DNA from 3 places in the Blautia sp. MSK18_10 genome. Region 2 is predicted to be linked to each of the others. Evidence: riboswitches for the same ligand, from Rfam matches in the RefSeq annotation. Region 2 holds a riboswitch; each other region holds the start of a gene.
What was found. Region 2 has a riboswitch for cobalamin ahead of LI074_RS07205 (cysteine-rich small domain-containing protein). Riboswitches for the same ligand answer to the same signal wherever they lie in the genome.
Positions count from the first base shown of each region.

Region 1: linked by a shared signal. The riboswitch ahead of LI074_RS03260 (sirohydrochlorin cobaltochelatase) and the one ahead of LI074_RS07205 (cysteine-rich small domain-containing protein) in region 2 are both predicted to bind cobalamin.
Region 3: linked by a shared signal. The riboswitch ahead of nikB (nickel ABC transporter permease) and the one ahead of LI074_RS07205 (cysteine-rich small domain-containing protein) in region 2 are both predicted to bind cobalamin.

Region 1 is NZ_JAJCGT010000004.1:31,869-34,140, reverse strand. It holds gene LI074_RS03260 (sirohydrochlorin cobaltochelatase) at 1-934, opposite strand, end outside; cobalamin riboswitch at 1,136-1,312, opposite strand; partial or broken gene hisI (phosphoribosyl-AMP cyclohydrolase) at 1,510-1,824, opposite strand; gene hisB (imidazoleglycerol-phosphate dehydratase HisB) at 1,915-2,272, opposite strand, start outside.
Region 2 is NZ_JAJCGT010000012.1:57,100-59,371, reverse strand. It holds gene LI074_RS07210 (EutP/PduV family microcompartment system protein) at 1-499, shown strand, start outside; cobalamin riboswitch at 591-785, shown strand; gene LI074_RS07205 (cysteine-rich small domain-containing protein) at 1,200-1,496, shown strand; gene LI074_RS07200 (C1 family peptidase) at 1,907-2,272, shown strand, end outside.
Region 3 is NZ_JAJCGT010000043.1:10,735-13,006, reverse strand. It holds gene LI074_RS14310 (DUF4832 domain-containing protein) at 1-483, shown strand, start outside; cobalamin riboswitch at 647-840, shown strand; gene nikB (nickel ABC transporter permease) at 1,038-1,976, shown strand; gene nikC (nickel transporter permease) at 1,977-2,272, shown strand, end outside.

The DNA.
Region 1 (2,272 bases), on a different contig from region 2:
CGTTAGCTGTATGGGATGTACCATGTCCCATGAATACAAATGCTGTGCCTGCATCTGCTGCTGCTTTCATATCATCAAATCCAGCTTCCTTGCAAGCTTCATCTGTGATTGCCTGAGCAACTGCTTTCTTGTCATCATTGATCACTGTAGCGTCATCACCAACTTCACCGAGCATTGGCTCTGCAATTGCAACAGATTCAAATTTGTCTTTGTATCCATCAATTGCCTCTGTCATTTCATCATATTCTGCACCATGCATCAGATGTGTCGGCTGTACAACAAGATTCTTAACACCGTTAGCTACTGCACGGTCAAGAGCCTGCTGCATATTATCGATTACTTCATCATCTCTTGCCTGTACATGGTTGATGATGATCTGTGCTGTAAATGCACGTCTTACTGACCAGTCCGGATATGCTTTTGCAAGGGCATCCTCGATTCCTTTGATATCCTCTGCACGGCTGTCGTTGAAGGATGTACCAAAACTTACTACAAGAAGTTCATTCTCACCAATCTCATCCTGGTTACGAGGATCATCTTTGGAAGCATCACCTGTGTCACGTCCAAAGTATTCAGGGCTTGCTTCTTCACCTGTTACCAGTTCTTTCTGAGCATCTGTAAGTTTGTCCCATGCTTCTTTTGCTGCTTTGCAGTCTTCGTCAGTTGTGTCTGTTCTTTCCTGAACATAAATCTTATCGATCAGGGCACCAACTTCGTCTGCGGCTTTCTGATCATCATCAGAAGCTTCTGTTGTATCATCAGATGCTTCCTCTGTATCTGCTGCATCTGCATCGTCTGCAGCTGCTTCTGTGTCATCTGCAGCCTCTTCTGTTGCTGCATCATCAGATGCAAAAGCAACTGTACCTGTTGCTGCTGTCATGGAACAGGTCATGGATACTGCCAGTAATAAGGCTAACATGGATTTTCTTTTCATTTCGTTTTTCCTCTTTTATTTCTCGTATTTCCGGACAATTGTATGCACAAAAAAGGCAACTGCATATTCTGCAGCTACCGCTTTCCCATAAATACATGGTTTATATGTACCAGATATATCTGTAATTTCCGATTCTGTCTGATTCATTTAATAAAAGAGCTATGTATCGTTATGAGAATACAGGTTCTGTATACCGCAGACCTTAAATTCTACGCCAAGGCAGTTCTCCTGACTTCGATCATCGCTGTTTCTCCCTTCCCAGTTTCCCAGTGGTTTCTGAAAAGCAGCTCCCATACACAGTGACGGTATCGCTCCGGATTCTCACCGGATTCTCTTTTGCACATCAAGTACGATGCAACCTTTGCGTTATAACATTGCACATATTCAATTCGGATATTCTTTTTTTATCACATTTTAACAAAAATGTCAATACAATTCGTGTATATTTTCCTTTAATGTTTGGCATTAGTGTTACTGTTCACTCCGTTCACAGTAACGTAGCCAAAATTCATTCCAGATTGCCTGCGGCAATGGAATTTTGGCTTGTATGTATATTATCGCGTTATTCATTACACTTCTGTCAGGGCTTTGAAAAAACAGGTTCTGTTTCCGGTATGGCAGGCTGCACCGATCTGCTCTACTTTAGCAAGGATCGTATCATTGTCACAATCCAGTGTAAGGGATTTTACAAACTGGAGATGTCCGGATGTGAGTCCCTTCGTCCAGAGTTCATTGCGGCTTCTGCTCCAGTAAGTCATTTTACCTGTTTCAAGAGTGGTATTAAATGCTTCTTCATTCATATACGCCAGCATCAGCACTTCGTTTGTCTGATAATCCTGGGCTATAACAGGTACCATTCCATCACTGTTTAATTTAAAATCAGACCATGCGATGCTGCTTTTTAAATTCACTGTATTTTCCATTTTCTGTCTCCATCTAATTTATTGATTGCCATAAATCATTTCGTAAATTTTCAAATTTTACAAACTGCCCTTGGTAGACAGAACATCTGTGATCCTTGGATCATAGGATGTGGCTGCGTCCAGTGCTTTGGCAAAACTTTTGAACATTGCTTCTGCTACATGGTGATTATTCCCACCTGCCAGAACCCTGATATGAAGATTCATGCCACAGGCATAGGAAATGGCATAGAAGAACTCTTTTACCATTTCCGTGGACATGTCACCGATCCTGTCTGTGGTAAACTCTGCATCCCATACAAAGTAAGGTCTTCCGGACAGATCAATCGCACAGAGCACCAGGGATTCATCCATGGGAAGGATGCAGCTTCCATAGCGCTTAATCCCCTTTTTGTCACCAATTGCTTCTTTTAATGCA
Region 2 (2,272 bases):
AACGCAGGCATTAAAAGGCGAAAAACTTCATTATGTAAAAACGCAGTATACGAATACGGATGATGATACCATTGATTCTCCGGGAGAGTATGCAGAGTCCAAGCATTTCAGCGTAGGGCTGGCCTGTTTTTCTTTTGAAGCAGATGTGGTGGCAATGGTACAGTCAGCAGATGAACCTTTCAGTTTGTTTGGCTATGGCAGTAATGCATTTATTCTGAGACCACTGATAGGAATCATTACGAAAATAGATTCTCCTTATGCGAATGTTCCAATGGTGCGTCAGTGGATGCTGAATGCAGGATGTGAAAGAATTTTTCTGGTAAACAATGTGACCGGAGAGGGGATTGATGAGCTGAGAGCGTTTTTGAATGAGGATGTTCCAAAGCTGAGTCTGGAAGAAGCAAAATTCAGACAGAGTCTTGGTCTGAATGAATGGGATCCGCTGCCGGAAGGTGTGGAATATTCATGCCAAAACACCTCGCGGAATAGTGGTGTGTGAACAGTAACGAATGAACAATAATAATTTGGAAAATATATTGATAAATAGTTGACAAGCTTGTTGCAGGGTGTTATTATAATGACAGTATAATTCCATACAGAACATATTAAGTGCTGATACTGTGAGAAAGAGCAGTACAGAAAGAGGGAATCAGGTGAGAAACCTGAGCGATCCGGTCACTGTAACAGAGGAGCAAATCTCAGAATGTCCATTGTGCCATAGCATGAGAAGGAGAGAGGAGCGATGAGCCTGGAGCCAGGAAACCTGCTTGGTATGGCGAGGTTAAACTTCCGTGTAAAGTGTAACAACCAACTCCGTTGAATCCGCAGCTTCGGAGTGTTGTCTGCTTTTATCTGAAGGCAGACATTTTTTATGGAATGCGCCTGTTCTTTATGAATTATACATGATTAAATGGCAGGCGATACTACTTCGGATTTATTCGTTCCCTCCGCGCACTCATGAACGGATTTTTTTCTACCCCGGGGTAGCATCGCTCCCTCTTATTAATTTTAAATGTATGATCTGTGAAAAATACTGTAATGAATTTTCAATGCTTTGTTATGTGAAGAGAAATTGATAATTTATTAGAGTATTTTTTTTATTTCGTCCTCTGTCCTCTGATGGGTGGGATTGATGGAGACTGAGAAAACGGAATTATTCTGGAAAGATAAAAACTTGCAACAGGAGAGGAGAGGTAGCAATGGAGAAACCTTATTGGGAAGGGAAAGAATATTCTTATTTCAGCCATAAGAAATGTGAATTTTTTCCGTGTCATAAGAATGCAGATCCGGATGATTTTAACTGTCTGTTCTGTTATTGCCCGCTATATGCCTTGGGTGAGAAATGCGGTGGGAATTTCCGGTATACGGAAAAGGGAATTAAAGACTGCACAAACTGTATGCTTCCGCATAAGCGAAAAAACTATGGATATGTCACAGGAAAATACCAGGAACTGGCTGATATGATGAAAAGAGCAAAGGAAAGTATCAGCAAATAAGAGGAGAATGCGTTGCTGCTTAGAACGGAGTGAACAGTAACAATGTGTCAGATTAGCACAAATAAGAAAGAACGATTTTCATTGTAATACAATGCTTGTTCTGCTAGAATAAGGATAGCAAAAGAGAAGAGTCTGTAAGATTTTCAAGTCTGTTCTGAGTTAGTATATAAAGCATTTCACACACATTTTCCACACTTTTCACATGCACAGAAGAAAATGCATCACAGGCATTTGACGTCTTTTCCTGGCGACATTTTCTTGTCGGCAGAGCTCTGCATTTCTACATAGAGCCGTCGGAAAACAGGGAAAATTCACTGTTTTCCGACGGTTTTTGTCATTGATCATGGTTGAAAAACAAAAAAGATGCTGATATAATGATATTATATTTATGTAAAGGAGTTAACTACTACATGAAAAAAAGAAATACAGCGATACGCGCATTGTCAGTTTTTCTGGCTTATGCAATGGTTTATACATCGGTACCAGCTGCGGGTCAGGAAATGTTTGGATCCGGAGTCAACAGGGAGACAGAAGAAAATACATCAGATCTGAAAGAATTTCAAAGTTCACAGGCAGATGAATTTGGAACAGATACGGGATCGGATGCAGAATTGTTCGGAAGCGATGATGCAAAACAGGAGTTTCAGGATGGAGAAAACTCAGAAGAGGGTACAGACGGAATCAGGTATATTAAGGGCCGTCCGTTGACAGAAGAGGAAAGAAAGGAAGAACTGGAACCCTTTAAAAATTTAAAACCTTTGGATCCGGGAATTGAA
Region 3 (2,272 bases), on a different contig from region 2:
GACACAAATCTGGATCAGACAATAAATCTGATAAAGAAAGCACATACTACTTTTCTTGGACCGAAAGTAGCGGATAAAACTTATGAAAACGGTTATAGGAAAGTTTTAGGAAGCATGGGATATCGTTTGTGGATTTCGCAAGCAAGCCTTATTCAGATGCCGGGGTATGTCAGCCTGAATCTTAAATGGAAGAATGATGGAGTTGCAGCATTTTATGAAGACTGGCCTGTATGGGTTCTGGTAGAAGATGAGGATGGAAATAGTCTTGAAAAAGAAGCGGTTGACATTTCGTTAAAATCACTTCTGCCGGAAGAAACTTTACAGACAAAAACAAGAATGCAGGTAAAAAAGATGATCTCACTGGCCGGAAAGAAATATAAGATCAGTATAGGTATTGAAGATCCGATGACTGGGAAATTAGCTGTTCGACTTTCAATGAAGGGAACTTATAACGAAGGGAAAAATTATCTTTTTAGCAAATAATATTGAAGAATAAAAATGATTCGTTTATCTGTTACAGTAAAAGGAATAAAAAAATCGGATTGTATGTTTTTGAATACAATCTGATTTTTTTTGCTAATTACTGGACAAAGTAAAAAAAACTATTCTATAATATTATAGTAAAAATTAAATAACATTTATTGGTTTTGAACCAGTCGTTGTAAGTTCCGCAAGGATTAATAGAGAAACCGGTGTAAGTCCGGTACGATCCCGTCACTGTAAGAGGGAGCTTCGGAATGAAAAATGTCACTGGACCATGTGATTTTAAAGTTGGTCCGGGAAGGCGATTTCGAAGTGATGAACTTAAGTCAGGAGAACTGCTTGCAATTGGGATAGGAATGATTCTTACGGTAGATAGGAAGCATAATTTTTTCATGTCATTTTGTGTCCGTATGTATGATGTTTTCATATTGCGGGCTATTTTTTTGCCTGAAAATTAACCCCTATGGGGGGATTCCCCATGTTACTGAGTAAAAGTAATCAGAAACATTTCCGGTATTGGTTTAATTCACGAAAGATGTAGGAAGGAGATTATTTTGACGAAAAAACAAATCGGGAAAAGATTTCTGCAGATTCTGATCGTCCTGTTTGGTATCAGTTTTCTGACCTTTGGACTGACTTATCTGTCTCCTGGTGATCCGGCTGAGATCATGCTGACAGAGTGCGGTAATCTTCCCACACCAGAGCTTCTGGAACAGACAAGGCATGAGCTGGGACTTGACCAGCCCTTTCTTGTACAGTATGGAACCTGGCTGAAGGGTGTACTCACCGGAGATATGGGACAGTCCTATTCCTTTAAGATGCCGGTGGTACAGAAACTTGTATCCTGTTTCTGGCCAACCCTGAAGATGTCTCTGCTGGCACTGCTTATGATGATCGTGATTTCCATTCCGCTGGGAATCCTGGCAGCAGTGTATCAGAACAAATTCCCGGATTACTTTGTAAGAGGAATTACTTTTATCGGGGTATCCGTACCAAGCTTCTGGCTTGGCCTGATCTTACTGAGTATTTTCGGTGTACAGCTTCGCTGGGTGAATGTAGCAGGAGGAAGCACTGATTTCAAAGCGATGGTCCTGCCGGCACTTACGTTGGCTCTTGCCATGTCTGCAAAATATACCAGACAGGTAAGAAGTGCGGTTCTGGAGGAACTTCATCAGGATTATGTAACAGGTGCACGTATGAGAGGTATTAAGGAGCGTGTGATTTTATGGAGACATGTTCTTCCAAATGTAATGCTTCCGTTGGTAACTCTGCTTGGACTTTCCCTGGGAAGTCTTCTTGGCGGTACTGCAGTCGTTGAGATTATCTACAACTGGCCGGGTATGGGAAATATGGCAGTCAAAGCAATCTCCTGCCGTGATTATCCGTTGGTTCAGGGATATGTACTGTGGATCGCTATTCTGTATATGTGTATCAATCTGCTTGTGGATCTGTCCTATACTTATCTGGATCCAAGACTTAAGGAGGATAGATAATTGAAGTTAGCGAAAGTATTTAAAGAAAATAAGCAGTTTACCCTTTTTTCGATACTGGCGTTGGTCGTAGTCGGTGTGGCTGTGTTTGCCCCACAGATCGCACCCTACGACCCGCTGGATGCAGTGATGCTGGAATCACTTCAGGCTCCAAGTTCTGCACATCCCTTTGGGACAGATAAGCTGGGACGTGATCTGTTATCACGAGTTATTTTTGGAACCAGAACTTCTCTGATTATGACCTTATGTCTGGTGGCAGTTATCTTTGTGATCGGTACATTTCTTGGAGTGATCGCCGG